DNA from 3 places in the Candidatus Thiodiazotropha sp. CDECU1 genome. Region 1 is predicted to be linked to each of the others. Evidence: predicted binding sites of a transcription regulator. Region 1 holds the regulator's gene; each other region holds the start of a gene.
What was found. Region 1 encodes FliA, which starts transcription of late flagellar genes. Its sites were predicted from a motif close to GCTAAAGTTNNNNNNNNNNCNGCCGATA; they were not measured.
Positions count from the first base shown of each region.

Region 1 (4,885 bases):
ATGCTCCCGGTGGATCACCGAACTTTACCGAATGTTGTTGAAATCTATATCGGTCCTAACCTGAATAACTAAAACCCCAGGCTGGAGAGCAGATCGTCCACATCGTCCTGGTTTGTCACTTGTTCGCCCTGATCCAGACCTGGAATAGCCGGTCCCGCAAGCACTTCAGCTTGGTCTTTATTCTGTTCGGGATCTTCCAGCTTGCTACCGGTGATACGCACCAGCATGACCAGTTTCTCCTCCACATCATGAACAAGGGTGATGACCTTGCGAATAATTTGGCCGGTAAGATCCTGAAAATCCTGAGCCATTAGCACTTCAGACAGGTTTTTGTGCAATTCACCGGCATCACTCTGCGTACTCTTTAGGAAACTTGAAAGTGAACTGCTCAGCTCCTTGAAATCCTCTTTGTTGAGTAATTGGGAACGTAGGTTCTCCCACTGCTCAGCAAGTTCAGCAGATCCCTGTTCAATCTTCTCGATCAGAGGAATACTATGCTCGACAGCAGTGAGCGTCCGATTCGCGGATTGCTCGGTCATGGTAATGACATAGGTGAGCCGCTCCTTGGCATCCGGAATCTCCACATTGGTCATATCGGAGATTCGGGCATCAAGGAGAAAACCGTTGATGGCTTCATGCAGTTCACGGGTCAGGCGACCCACCTCTTGGAACAGGTCGTCGTTTTTCTTTGCTTGTGTCAGATTACCTATCAATCGCTCGGATTCCGCATCATCACCGGCTTCCAAGCTGATAACGAGGGACTTTGCAATCTCTAATCGTTGTTGGTTGTCTTGTTGTCCCATTTTTTACTCCAGACACAGCCTCAATTTAACCCACGCGTTCGAAGATCTTGTTGATCTTTTCTTCCAAGGTCGTGGCAGTGAAAGGTTTAACGACATAGCCGTTTACACCTGCTTGTGCCGCCTCGATGATCTGTTCGCGTTTAGATTCCGCTGTTACCATCAATACCGGCAATGCGGCCAACTTATCATCCGCCCTGACCGCTTTCAGCAGATCGATACCTGTCATTCCCGGCATGTTCCAGTCTGAGACAAGAAAATCGAAATTCCCACTCTGTAGCATGGGTAGTGCCGTGAGACCATCATCCGCCTCCTGGGTGTTGTTAAACCCAAGATCACGCAATAGATTCTTGATAATACGCCGCATGGTGGAAAAGTCGTCCACAATGAGGATCTTCATATTCTTGTCCAATGCTACCTCCATCCTGTTAGTGCTGACGTCCCGTCAACGAATCACAGGCCAACCATTACTCTTCGTCGTGTACCAATGAAAGCCAATCTGTCAGTCGTGACCGCAAACGCAGTGTCGCCTGACTGTGTATTTGACAAACCCTAGACTCACTCACACCCAGTACATGCCCGATTTCACGAAGATTCATCTCATCATCGTAATACATGGCAATAACCAGCCGCTCACGATCGGGCAAGCCAGCAATCGCATCCGCCAATGCCTTCTTGAAGGCGTCTTTCTGCAATCCATCGAATGGTGTATCTGCAGATCCTTCCCTGGCAACCGGGAAGCCATCACTCACTGCGGTCAACTCATCCAGACTGAAAATTCGACAACCCGTTGAATCCCTGAGGATTTGATGGTACTCCTCAAGGCTCATATCCAAGGCATCGGCCACCTCTACATCACGCGCATCTCTGCCCTCGTGGTTCTCGATTTCCCGCATCGCTTCAGCAACCATGCGCGCCTTGCGATGAACAGAGCGCGGTGTCCAGTCACTGCGTCGAATTTCATCCAGCATTGCACCGCGTATGCGGATACCCGCATAGGTCTCAAAACTGGCACCCTGTGTGGGGTCGTAGTTTCTGCTCGCCTCGAGCAGGCCCAACATCCCCGCTTGAATCAGATCATCCGCCTGAACATTCGGTGGCAACCGGTTCATCAGGTGATAAGCGATCCTTTTCACCAGTCCGGCATGTTGATCCACCAGATCATCATAGTTCTGTTGTTGCTGCATGGCGGTGTATGTCGCTAAGCCGCTCACCGTCATACCTCCCCGTATTGGCTAGAAAATTGGATCAATCGTTCGACGAAAAACTGTAAATCGCCACTGACACCCGAGGGTACAGGCCAGTTATCGGCCTTTTTGGCCAAATTCTTGAATGCCTGTGCTACTCGTGAACGTGGATAGGCCTCTACAACCGGTTTTTGGCTTCGCACCGCTTTGCGGAGTTGTTCGTCATAAGGAATGCTGCCCATGTAGTTCAGCATAACGTCCAGGTATTGATCGGTTACCCGGCACATTTTATTGTAAAGATCACGCCCCTCTTGCACACTCTTTACCATATTAGCCAAGATTCGGAAACGACTAATTCCGTGCTCACGGTTGAGCAGCTTGATAATGGCATAAGCGTCCGTGATGGAGGCGGGTTCATCACATACCACAACAATCTGTTCCTGCGCTGCACGACTGAAACTGATCACCAGATCGGAAATGCCGGCAGCCGTGTCGATCAGCAAAACGTCCACATCGTTGGCAACTTCGCTGAAGGCTTGGATTAAACCGGCATTTTCGGCAGGGGTCATCTCAGCCATGTGCTGGATTCCGGAAGCACCAGGGACAACCCTCATTCCCTTGGGCCCGGTGACCAAAACATCCTCCAGTGAGCATTCACCCTGCATCACATGGGACAGATTACGCTCTGCGTGCAAACCGAGGAGTACGTCCAGATTTGCCAATCCCAAATCGGCGTCGAGCAGCATTACCCGGCGACCGAGTTCGGCGAAGGCGACCCCCAGATTGGCAGAAATACTGGTCTTGCCCACACCACCCTTACCACCGGTGACAGCAATCACCCTCACCGGTTCCGGGTTAATCATCCTGCGCAACCCTGTTGCCTGATCTTCGATCTGTTCAGACATGTGCATGTTCATTCATTCCCCCGAAAGCCATCGCCAGATACTCCTCATCTGGACTGCCACCCATAAGTTCGGATAGCTCCACTGCATGCTTCATCAACCTATCCGCATAGGCGTTGTGTATATCCTCCGGTACCCGCTGACCATCGGTAACGAAGGCCAACGGCAGTTTTGCTTCGAGAACAGCTGAAAGCACGCCCCCGAGGGAAGCTGCCTCGTCCATCTTGGTCAAGACAACACCAATCGGACTGACGATATCAAATGCTCGAATGGCATGACTCAAGGCTGACCGCTGGGTGGTTGCAGAGAGCGTAAGCAGTGATTTCACGGGGTGGTTTCCTTTGCTCAATAGTGCCAGGCGTTCCGTCAGCTGGAGATCTCTCTGCCCCATACCGGCGGTATCGATCAAGACCAAACGCTTATCCGCAAAGGCGTGCAGGGCGTTGTTCAGCTCTTCCGGAGTGGTGACGCTGCGAACCGGCACATCCAGGATGCGGCCATAGTTTTGTAACTGCTCCTGGGCACCAATCCGGTAACTGTCGGCCGATATCAATGCGAGATGGCGGTTACCGTGACGCAGGCAGAATCGGGCGGCCAACTTGGCAATGGTGGTGGTTTTGCCGACACCGGTCGGCCCCACCAGGGCAAGGATGCCGCCCTCATCAAGGAGATCCTGCTTTACGGCTGGTATTTCAGCACCGAGCTGGGTCAGGGCCTGGCGCCATGCCTGTTCGGGTGTCTCGGCGTCCTCGACACGATAGGCCAACTCCTTACAGTGACCCGCATCCAGACCCAATGCCATCAGGCGGCGGATTAAATCCTGTGTCTGGGGGCGACGATGTCCAAGATCACGCCATGTCAGCTCAGAGAGTTCGTTCTCCATCATACGACGCAGTGCCTGCATCTCACGCCGCATCTCCTTCAATACCGGATCCTGACTCCATTCGACTCGAGGCTGTTCCTGCCTCTGAGCCGGCTTGGAATCACGGTAGTCTTGCTTGGGCTTTTCAGACTGATCTGAAACGGTGTTGTTCAGGTAAGCTGATCTGGCTGCGCTTGAGAGGCTGGCACTGTCATCGGTCAATGTTCGAGGATCAGATTCGATGCTTGTTGGCTGAGTTGTGTCGAATGCGGATTCGTCGTAGTCCACGGCGGCCACCAACTCAATCCCGCCCTGCACGTTCTTGTTGGAGAGAATGACTGCGTCTGCACCCAGCGCCTCACGCACCTGGCGTAGGGCCTGCCGCATATCAGAGGCAAAAAAACGTCTTATCTTCATAGTCCGCATTCCCCGGCGATTGCCCTGCATTGAGCTTGCGCCATTCAACCTGCCAATCCACTCTCCGGCTCTGTTTCCACGCCACCGGTCCTTGCCGGCTGTCGTAGAGGCCATTCACTCCCACTGAGGGTTTATTACTATGTTTGCAAAAACTGTTCCAATCATGAATAGATCGGAATTAATTATTTATTTTCTTTTAATACAATAGGTTGGAAGATCCGATGCGAACATGTCGGAGCTCCGTCAGGGCTGTTTAAGACGCCAGTCAATTGACTCCCCAGGACTACTCCGCCAAGGTTTCGGCACTGATTTGATTGATAATCATGCCTGACACAGAAAATTGACATGCTGGTCGAAGAGAACTTCAGCTGAGATCGCTAGAGGGGAGTTTTACCTGGCGTCAGCAATTGCCTGGGTGATCGTTTTGACCTCTGTACCCTTGCGATAGAGATCGAGTGATATGACTTTTTCCGGCCACAGGTGTTTGATCTCGAATTGAGCCCCTGCAGACTCCAGGGTGTAGGTGAGCGCCTCCGCGTGCTCCCGACTCACCAGTTGAAACTCACATGCTTCCCGCTTAAGCAGTGATTCAGCTGTGCAATTCAGTGCTCTACCCCTCAAATAGGTGCAGTGGTAGAGCCTTTGGCAATAATCAATCTGTGACCAGCTCTCATTTTGCAGCCATGCAGATTCGGCTGACCACCCTTTTATAACTAA
Region 1 is NZ_OY734020.1:2,726,193-2,731,077, forward strand. It holds gene R2K28_RS12420 (protein phosphatase CheZ) at 69-803, opposite strand; gene cheY (chemotaxis response regulator CheY) at 829-1,200, opposite strand; gene R2K28_RS12430 (RNA polymerase sigma factor FliA) at 1,268-2,014, opposite strand; gene R2K28_RS12435 (MinD/ParA family ATP-binding protein) at 2,017-2,898, opposite strand; gene flhF (flagellar biosynthesis protein FlhF) at 2,885-4,168, opposite strand; gene R2K28_RS12445 (hypothetical protein) at 4,559-4,885, opposite strand, start outside.

Region 2 (4,885 bases), 1.7 Mb from region 1:
ATACCAATGGCAGCAGTGACAATCGCAACGCCCTCTCCCTGGACGGCCTGCAGAACCAGAACCTATTGCTGGGTGGAACGGCCAGCTTCGATGCCACCTATATCCAGATGGTCTCGGATGTGGGATCGAAAACCCGCCACGCGGAACTGAACCTGGGGGCCCAGGAGAGTCTGCTGGTCCGTTCGCAGGAGGCGATGGCGGAGATCTCGGGTGTCAACCTGGATGAAGAGGCAGCCAAGCTGATTCAGTTTCAGCAGGCCTATCAGGCATCAGCCCAGGTGATCTCCGTTGCCGGGACCCTGTTCGACACCCTATTAGGCGCAGTCAGGAGGTAATGGTATGGCACGCGTTTCCACATCCATGCTGTTCGACCGTGGTATCAATAGCATGCTGCAACGCCAGTCCGAGGTCAGCAGGGCGCAGATGCAGATCTCCACCGGCAAACGCATTTTGACCCCCAAGGATGATCCGCCCGGTGCCGCCTATGTGCTCGACCTGCGGACCTCCATTACCCAGGTTGAACAGTATCAGAACAATGCCGACCGGGCCCAGTCCCGGCTCGAGCTGCAGGAAGCGACGCTGAGGGGCGTGGATAACCTGTTGCCACGCATCATGGAGTTGGCCATACAGGGACAGAGCGATACCTATTCCCCTGCCGCTCGCCAGGCCATCGGCCAAGAGTTGCGCCAGCTCAATGATGAGCTGATGGCATTGGCCAATACCCGGGACAGTGACGGTGAATATATCTTCGCCGGTTATGATGCCGACAGCCTGCCATTCGACAATCCCGCGGACGGTGTCTTCGCCTACAGCGGCGACATGGGCACCAGGACCCTGCAGATCTCGGCCACCCGGCAGGTTCAGGATCGGGAAAACGGTTACGATGTGTTCATGAATGTTGAAACCGCCGCGGGCGGGAGACGCAATATCTTCGAAACCGTGCATGGCATTATCGCCGGCATGGAGGCGGATGCCCCGAACAGCGTGTTCATGGAGGATCTGCAGCTGGCTCAGGAACACATGGTCACGGTCAGGGCGCGGGGCGGCGCACGTCTCAACACCATTGATGAACAGCGCTACATCAACGAGGACTTCATCTTCACCATGGAGAGCGCACTCTCCGAAACCGAAGACCTGGATATCGCAGAGGCGATCAGTCGTTTCGAACAGGATCTGGTGGCCTTGCAAGCGGCGCAACAGACCTTCAACATGGTGCAGGGTCTTTCACTCTTCAACTATCTCTAGTACTCCGTCAACACAACAACGCGGATGGCTGCTTATCGGCTCGCCCTCCGGGAGCCCACCCAAACGGCCAAGGCGGCGTTGCACTCCTTGGAAAGGGTGCGCCATTCCCTGCGGACTGCGCCTTGCCTTGGCCGTTTGGGTGGGCTCTGCATCCATCATTATCATGTTGACGGAGTACTAATCTGGGAGGCTGCAGATCGAACCCCTGGCCTGATTCAGATAGGGCATTGGGATCGAATCCATAGCACCTGTTATTGGGCGGTAGCCTGGTGTCCCATCTTGACTGGATAACCGCACGTGCCGATTGGCGTGCCCGCAGTGGAACGCACGGGAAGCTAAGGCATAGGATCTAGTTTCCTCCTGAAGTCTTCTCGGCGATCTAAAAAAACATCAGTATAAACAATGACTAATTTTATCCGGTAGGGTTTAGGGCCTGGCCCTGCGAAGGGGGAATCGGGTTAAAGTTCCCGCCTTGTGGGCCGCTACAAATATCGGAGGCGGTAAATACCAAACTTGTTGGTATATCCGCTAAATGCAAATCACCGACGATAGAGCGCTTAGACAGATGCCATCGTCGGTTCGATAGAGGAATTAAAAAATGGCAATCACAGTCAACACTAATGTGTTCTCCCTTGCGGCACAGAAGAACCTAGGTCGCACCCAATCCAACCTTGAAACCGCAGTCCAGCGTCTCTCCTCCGGCTTGCGTATCAACATGGCGAAAGACGATGCCGCCGGCCTCGCTATCGCACAGCTGCAAACCGGTCAGGCACGGGGCATGACCGTCGCTCAGCGTAACATCGCAGACGGCATCTCCTATCTGAGTGTGGCAGACGCTACCCTGCAGACCGTCAGTGACATGATGCAACGTCAGCGCGAACTCGCCGTGCAACACGCCAGTGGTCTCTACACCGCAGCCCAGCAGGGTTATATGACAACTGAGTTCGCCGCCCTGACAACTGAGATCACGGACGCATTGGCTCGCGCAACCTTCAACGGCACAGCAGTGTTCGGTGGCGGTGGTGCGATTCAGGTCGGCGCCAACGCCGGTCAGACCATCACTGTCTCCTCAGCATCACCCGCTCACACCGCTGCCATCACCAGTATCGCCTCGGTGGACACGGACCTCAATGCCGTGGCAGCCGAACTGGCTAACGTCGGTAGTCTGCAGAGCCGTCTGTCATCGGCTTCTCGCGTAGCCGCTTCCATCGAAGAGGCACAATATGCGGCAGCCGGACGGGTCATGGATGCGGACTTCGCTCGTGAAACCGCTAGAATGACCAGTGCTCAGGTCGTGCAGCAGGCTGGCGTGGCCGCCTTGGCGCAGGCCAACTCACTGCCACAGCTGGCACTGGGTCTGCTCAGTTAAGCATGACCGTGGGGGTGGCACAGTGAGCCGCCCCCATGATTAACCCTCAAATGGATAGGGTGTGATCATGTCAAACGTAATCAACAATTTAGCCAATGAGTATGGCTACAAACGTGAGGTCTCCAAGACTGCTGCGACTCCTGCTGTGCAAGTTCAGACTCCCTCAGTAGAGGGGGAAAAGAAACCGGCAGCGGAAATTGAGCAAGCATTGGTTATCGACAGCAAAGAACTGGCGCTGAATGTCGAAAACCTGACGCAAATGGTCAATCGGAATCTCGAGTTCAGCATCGATCAGGAAACCGGCACCCAGGTTATACGGGTGGTCGACTCCGAAACCGGTGAATTGGTCAGGCAGATACCTCCGGAACAGGTTTTGCATGTTATTTCCCATATCGAGGAGATGCAGGACGAGCTGTTACCGGGCGTCTTGCTGGATGACAAGGTTTAAACGTCGTACTCATACTACTGGTGAGGCTTAGCTTATCATGGCAATCGGCTTTTCAGGCATCGGTTCAGGAAACGATTGGAATACCATTATCAATCAGCTGTTGCAGATCGAGTCTCGACCGCTTAATCAATTGCGCTCCCGTGAGCAGGAGATCGATCAGCAGATCAGTGACTATGGACTGATCAAGAGCGCTATCGACACCTTCAAGAGCAGCGTGGAAGAGCTGACCACCGCTACCGGTCTGGCGGCATTTTCCACCAGCACCAGTGACGAATCCGTAGTGACCGTCAGCGCCGATGAAAACGCCGCGGTGTCGAGTTATGACATCGTTGTGGATCACCTGGCGAGCGGGGATAAGCTGGCCTCTTCCGCTTATGCGGACAGTAACACAGCAGTCGGTACAGGTACCTTGTCGATCACTGTCGATGGGTCGACCATGAATCTGACCGTGGATGCCAGCAATAACACCCTGGCGGGTCTGCGTGATGCCATCAACAGCGCTGCCGACAACCCAGGTGTTGCGGCCACCATCCTGAATGAGGCTGGTGGCAGTCGCTTGATCCTCACCAGTCAGGAGACCGGTGCGGCGAATGGCTTTTCGGTAAGCTTCGTGGATGGGGATGACGGCAACAATACCGATGCCAACGGCCTCTCCAGGCTGTTCTATATCGGTGCCGGCGGCGACGGTCTGGCGGAACAGGTGGAGACGGCCCAGGATGCCTTGCTCACCATCGACGGGTTTACCGTCAATAGTGCATCGAATACGGTGACCAGCGCCATATCCGGGGTTTCCATTGGACTGGTGGCAGCTGGCAGTGCTTCGATCGGAATCACCCGGGACAACACCCAAATCGAGGAGAAGATCCAGGGACTGGTCGATGCCTACAACACGGTGATGGATGAGTTCGACGCCATGGAAGAGAGTTCATTGGGGGGCGACAGCAGCCTGCGCAGGATGAGACAGGGTTTTGTCGATGTCCTGAATCAGGTCGCGACAGTGGATGCCGCCGATGCCTACCTGTTTGAGATCGGAATCACCAGGGATAGAGAAGGTGTTCTGTCCCTCGACAGCAGCGACCTAGCGGATGCATTGGTCAACGATTTCGATCGTGTGGCGCAGATCCTGACCGATGAAACCACAGGTTTTGCCAACCGTTTCTTTAACTACGCCGATCTGCTGCTGGATGTGGGTGGGGTTATCGATTCCAAAGATGAAAGTCTGAACAATCAGAAGGACAATGTGCAGACACAGATCGAACGGGCAGAGTTGCGGCTGGACGATTATGAGAAAAAACTCATCAATCAATTCGCAGCCTTGGATCAAACGGTTGCTATACTGCAAAGTACCAGCAGCTTTCTCACCAGTCAGCTGGCTTCTATCCAGAACAGCTGAGTGTATACAGCATTGGCTTAATTCAGACAGCTTGAAGGTCTAATAATGGTAAGTAACTCAGCAATAAACAGTTATCGTCAAGCCGCTTCATCAGAAGCCATGTATGCCACCCCATTCAGATTGGTCCAGATGCTCATGACCGGGGCCTTGGATGGGATTTCCAATGCACGCGGGTCGATTCAGCGCAAGGAGCACGAAGCCAGACACAATGAGATCAACTGGATCATCTCGGTTATCGAGGCCCTGCGAGGTGCCCTGGATTTTGAACAGGGCGGGGAAATAGCCAACAATCTCGATATGCTCTACGACTACATGATCCGGCGTCTGTTCGAGGCAAACATCAATCAGGATGTTGAGGCCCTGGATGAAGTGGCATCGTTGCTGAAAGAGATCAAAACCGCCTGGGATGCCATGCCGGAAGCCATTCAAA
Region 2 is NZ_OY734020.1:992,485-997,369, forward strand. It holds gene flgK (flagellar hook-associated protein FlgK) at 1-335, shown strand, start outside; gene flgL (flagellar hook-associated protein FlgL) at 340-1,245, shown strand; gene R2K28_RS04570 (flagellin N-terminal helical domain-containing protein) at 1,844-2,614, shown strand; gene R2K28_RS04575 (flagellar protein FlaG) at 2,682-3,062, shown strand; gene fliD (flagellar filament capping protein FliD) at 3,100-4,455, shown strand; gene fliS (flagellar export chaperone FliS) at 4,501-4,885, shown strand, end outside.
Region 2: a site for FliA is predicted at 1,703-1,730, ahead of R2K28_RS04570 (flagellin N-terminal helical domain-containing protein). Genes of this name have one in related genera too.

Region 3 (4,885 bases), 1.2 Mb from region 1:
GGCTGCAAATTGACCCAGCGAGCTGACGGTTTCCGAAGTCTGCTTGGCGCCCTGGGCAGTCTGCTTGCTGCGGTCGTTGATATTGAAGATGTTCTGCTTGATCTCTTCAGATACGGCACGCTGTTGTTCCGCTGCGGTGGCGATCTGGGAGTTCATGCGATTGATGGTATCGACCGCCTTACTAATCTGGTCCAGGGAGTTGAGAGTGTGACTCGCCTGGGTCACGTTCCGGTCCACTTTTTCCCGGCCGGTGGCCATCACCGCAACGGCCTGTTGGGTGCCGCTCTGCAGTGACTGGATCATGGATTCGATCTCGCCGGTGGATTCGTGGGTACGGTTGGCCAGGCTGCGCACCTCGTCAGCAACCACGGCAAAACCGCGGCCTTGTTCGCCAGCACGAGCTGCCTCAATGGCGGCGTTGAGCGCCAGCAGGTTGGTCTGCTCGGCTATGCTTTTGATTACATCGATCACCGTGCCGATATGTTCGCTCTGTTGCTCCACTTCCTGGATGGTCCGCTCCGCCTGCTCCACTTCTGTTGCCAGTTCATTGATGGCGTCGGCGCTCTCCTGCACCATCTGACGACCGTTCAGGGTCTCCTGATTAGCTGAGCCGGCTGCTTCCTCAGCGATGGCGGCGTTTTGCGCTACTTCGGTGATACTACTAGCCATCTGGTTCATGGCTGTGGCCACCTGGTCGGTCTCCTGCTCCTGCTCCAACACGCGTTGAATGATCAGGCGGGTGTTGTCCGAAGTCTGTGCCACTGCACTGATGACCGACTCGGTGGAGTGGGCGGTACGCTGTATCAGGTTACGGATTTTACTGACAAACTGGTTAAAGCCCTCGGCAAGTTCACTGAGTTCGTTTTTGCCTTTACTGTCGAGAGCAATCATCAGATTGCCTTCACCGTGTGCAATGTCCTGCATGGTGTCCGCTGCGAACACGATGGGTTTGCAGATGGCGCGTGAAATCAGCCAGCTGATCAGCAGTCCCGCCAGCAGACCGAAGATGAGCAGTCCCAATACCAGCCTGTCGACTGAATCGGCTGTATCCATTAACTGCTGACTGGTCTCTTTGATGGTTGTCTCTTGATGCTTGACCAGATCAGCCAGGTCGTTGTGTAACTCTTCAAGCGCGGGATTGAATTCGCTGCTGAGCAGCCAGGCGTCACTGCGCCAGCTCTTACCGCCGTGGATCTCCTGCATCTTTTGCGCCCGCTGTTTGAACAGGCTAAAGCTTCCGCCGAACTGTTCCACTGCGTCTGACTGTTCCAGGGTCAACAAATCTTCCTTCTTTTTCAGCTCCAGCAGCAAGCTGTCAATGCGTTCAATGTAGAGCTTCATGTTGTCGATGCTGGCGTCACTGCGGAAGGCGAGATAACCGCGTATACCGTTCATGACGTTGCTCCAGGCATAACGCAGTTCAGTCAGTTCGAACAGCAATTGCCTGCGCTCGTCGTCAGGTTCCTCTTCCATTTCGGAGAGGATCATCTCTGAAGTCAGTTGCAGATGGGTACGGCTCAGGGGGTTGATCTGATCGTTGGCAAAAGCGATGCCTGGGAAATTCTTTTCAAAAGTTATCGATTCGCTGAGCAGGTGATTGGCGTTGGATTCGAAGGTTTGAAGCTTGGTCTGAATATTCGATACAAGTTGTGATGCCTGGCTGCTCTCGATGACGGCCGGCATTGCCTGGAGTTCCTGTAACAGTTTCGAGGCCTGCTTCAGGTGCCGCTTGTGCTCATCCAGATGGTGGGACTCTTTGGTAAGCAGGTGGAAACCGAGGGAGGCTGCGGAACGTTCCAGATAGCTTGACAGGTCTTCAGCCAGGATAAGCGTATGCTGCTTGTCGTGTACAACGTCTTCGATTTTCTCGCCGACGCCCTTGAGGCTGAACAGTGTAATTGCGGAACTCATGGTGAGCACTGCGAGGATGAGGCCGAAGCCGATCCACAATCGAGTGCGAATGGTCAAACTGCTGAATAGTTTTTGCATGGTCGTTTCCCGGTATCAAAGTGCTTTTCATGGGTGTCTGCGCTGCTTTATATTCTTTGATGCGTGTGCCCGTGCTTCACGAGTGGGCCACATACAGGCGCTGTTTGTTTTTGTCTGTGTAAAGGAATTTGGTGACTATGGGCCAGAAATTCCTTTCAGATTTTCTATTTGAGTAGGGATATCGGTCTGTCTGCGAGGTTCTTTAACTCTGTTCCGGCGTTAACGTGAACGGTATCGCGCTCTAGCGCTCGATGTGTTTTTTTTAAGGCGGGATTATTTCCTTCGCGGCGGTGTTTGGTTACCGCTCAATATTCTTGGCCAGCGGTCATGCACCGCATCTTCCATCTCCGGCGTAATGGTCACTACGTAGACCCGGCGTTCATGCTCCCAACGGGCCACAGGCCCTGTATCCACTTGCCTGGCGTGACGTCGAACCAGTGGCTGACGCCCTCCATATCCTTCTCCATGAACTGGCTGATGGCCAGTTTGACCGGGATCGGCCGCCAGCGGTCCCAGCGTCCGCCGTAGATGGAGTCGAGCCGTGCCCAGCCCCCCAGTGGCAGTTTGCCGGCCTGTTGCCTGAACTAAGCCGGAAGGACGGGAAGGCATTGGAAGCGGGCGGATTCAGCCGGAAATCCAGGGGATTGCATAGAATGAGACTGGAAAGATGGATGATTCAGGCATATCCAGGCTCAAGTTTTCTGCCTTGATATACATGGTTGATAGCGGTTATTCTTCTTATACTCATACTCTAATACTCTCAGCCTGGATACGTGATGACGATGGACGGCCGCTTTACTGGATCGCCCTACAACAGGATATCGACCAGCATGAAGAAGGCCGAGGCGCTGCTGCATGAGAAACTCACCGAAAGGGCATCCTTGCTCAATGCCAGCCCGGTGGGAATTGGCTTGGTACGTAACCGAGAAATCCAGTGGCTCAATCAACGTTTTCTCGACATGCTGGGTTATGCGGAGGAAGAGCTGCTGCAAAGAAACAGCCGTTGCGTCTATCCGAGTGATGAAGAGTACGAGCGGGTCGGCAGGGAAAAGTATGCCCAGATTGAAGCAACCGGCGTGGGAGAGATTGAGACAGTCATGTGTCATCGCGATGGGCACACGCTGAATGTGCTGCTGCGATCTGTGCCGCTGGACGAGTCAGACATGTCAGCCGGCACTATCTTCACGGCACTGGACATCACCCAACGGAAACAGGCCGAGGAAGAGCTGCACTTGTTTCGCAACCTATTCGATCAAACCAAGGATGCCCTTTTCGTGGTCGACGCGGAAACCGCAGATATAGTCAATTTCAACCTGGAAGCCTGCCGCAGCCTGGGTTATTCGCACGACGAGCTGTCCAGTCTGCGGATACCCGACATAGCAGACCCAGTCGAGTCTGGCTCGCAGACTTGGCGGGAATTCATACAGCGCTTCGAGCCAACAGGAGAATTGATTTTCGAGGCCAGGCATAAACACAAAGATGGCAGTCAATTTCCTGTAGAAATCACTGCCAGACTTATCGACTACCAGGACAAATCCTATTTGGTTGGTGTGGTGCGGGATATCACTGAGACCCTTAAAGCCAGGCAGGCCTTGCTGGATAAGAACAGAGAGCTGGAGACATTGCTGAACACGATTCCCTCTCCGGTCTATTTTGAAGACCGCGAGCTACGTTACCAGATGGTCAATCGCGCATTCCTGGATTTCATGGGTAGGACCGAAGATCGTGTGATAGGGAAGACCAATACTGCGTTTTTTCCTCCGGACGTAGCGCAGACCTTTATGGACGTTGACAGGATCGTCATTGGTCAGGGCCGGCAGGTGACGGACCATGAACAGAGGGTGCCCGATCCAGACGGCCGGCTCCACTGGTTCAGCACCACTAAGACGCCGTTGACCGACAGTGCGGGTGAAGTGGTTGGCTTGGTCGGTATCAGTACCGACATCACCCCGCTGAAGGAGCTGACTGAGCAGCGTCTCAGCAAGGAACAGGTTTTGCGTGAGGCGTTGGTCCGCGAGGTACATCACCGCATCAAGAACCACCTACAGGGTGTGGTTGGGATGCTCCACAACCTGACCTACTCCTGCACAGACATATCCCGCTGCCTGGAAAAAGCTATAACCCAGGTCCGTACTATTGCCACCGTCTATGGTCTGTACAGCCAAGCGGGGACGGAACGCCTGCAGATCGACGAGTTGGTGCAGGCCTGTATCAATGTCTATCCGAACGAGCAGGTGGCTCAGATAGACTTTCAGGCAGACAGATCCACGGTCATCAATTTGGCCAGAGAGGAGTCGGTGCCAATGGCGCTTGTGATCAACGAACTGATCGCCAACGCGTTGAAACACAGTAAAAGATCAGCTAGCAGGGGCGATATCAAGGTATCGCTGAGCGCGCATGGGCAACAGGCTCGGCTCTGCCTGGTCAATTCCGGCGAGCTGCCCAGCGGATTCGATTTTTCCAGTGGTAAGGCAACGGGCACAGGCCTGGAGCTTTTGCGTACCCTACTACCTGCTGAGGGTGCTCATCTGGATATCCACCAGGAGGCTGGGCGGGTGGTCACTGAACTAGCTCTCGAAGCGCCACTGATCTGGTTGGCTGTTTAGTTTTTGCAACATGCCATCGAAAGACTACCTAAATCGGGTCTCTCTTCTGGACTCAGGCATCAGGGAAAACCACAATTGTAATTAGGTCTTTTACTTTGATATATATTAGTTAGAGAGAAACGACTATCCTGAAGTTTGTGAGATATGAATTCTAACGCTACGATGATCATGCTGGTTGATGATGACCGTCTGGTGCTTGCCTCCCTGAGTCCCAGTCTGCAAGCTGCCGGCTATGAGGTGAAAACCACCACTAGCGGCAAAGAAGCCATCGATCTTTGTCAACAAATGCC
Region 3 is NZ_OY734020.1:3,924,938-3,929,822, reverse strand. It holds gene R2K28_RS17960 (methyl-accepting chemotaxis protein) at 1-1,989, opposite strand, end outside; gene R2K28_RS17955 (hypothetical protein) at 2,263-2,598, opposite strand; gene R2K28_RS17950 (PAS domain S-box protein) at 2,766-4,595, shown strand; gene R2K28_RS17945 (ANTAR domain-containing response regulator) at 4,740-4,885, shown strand, end outside.
Region 3: a site for FliA is predicted at 2,169-2,196, ahead of R2K28_RS17960 (methyl-accepting chemotaxis protein). Genes of this name have one in related genera too.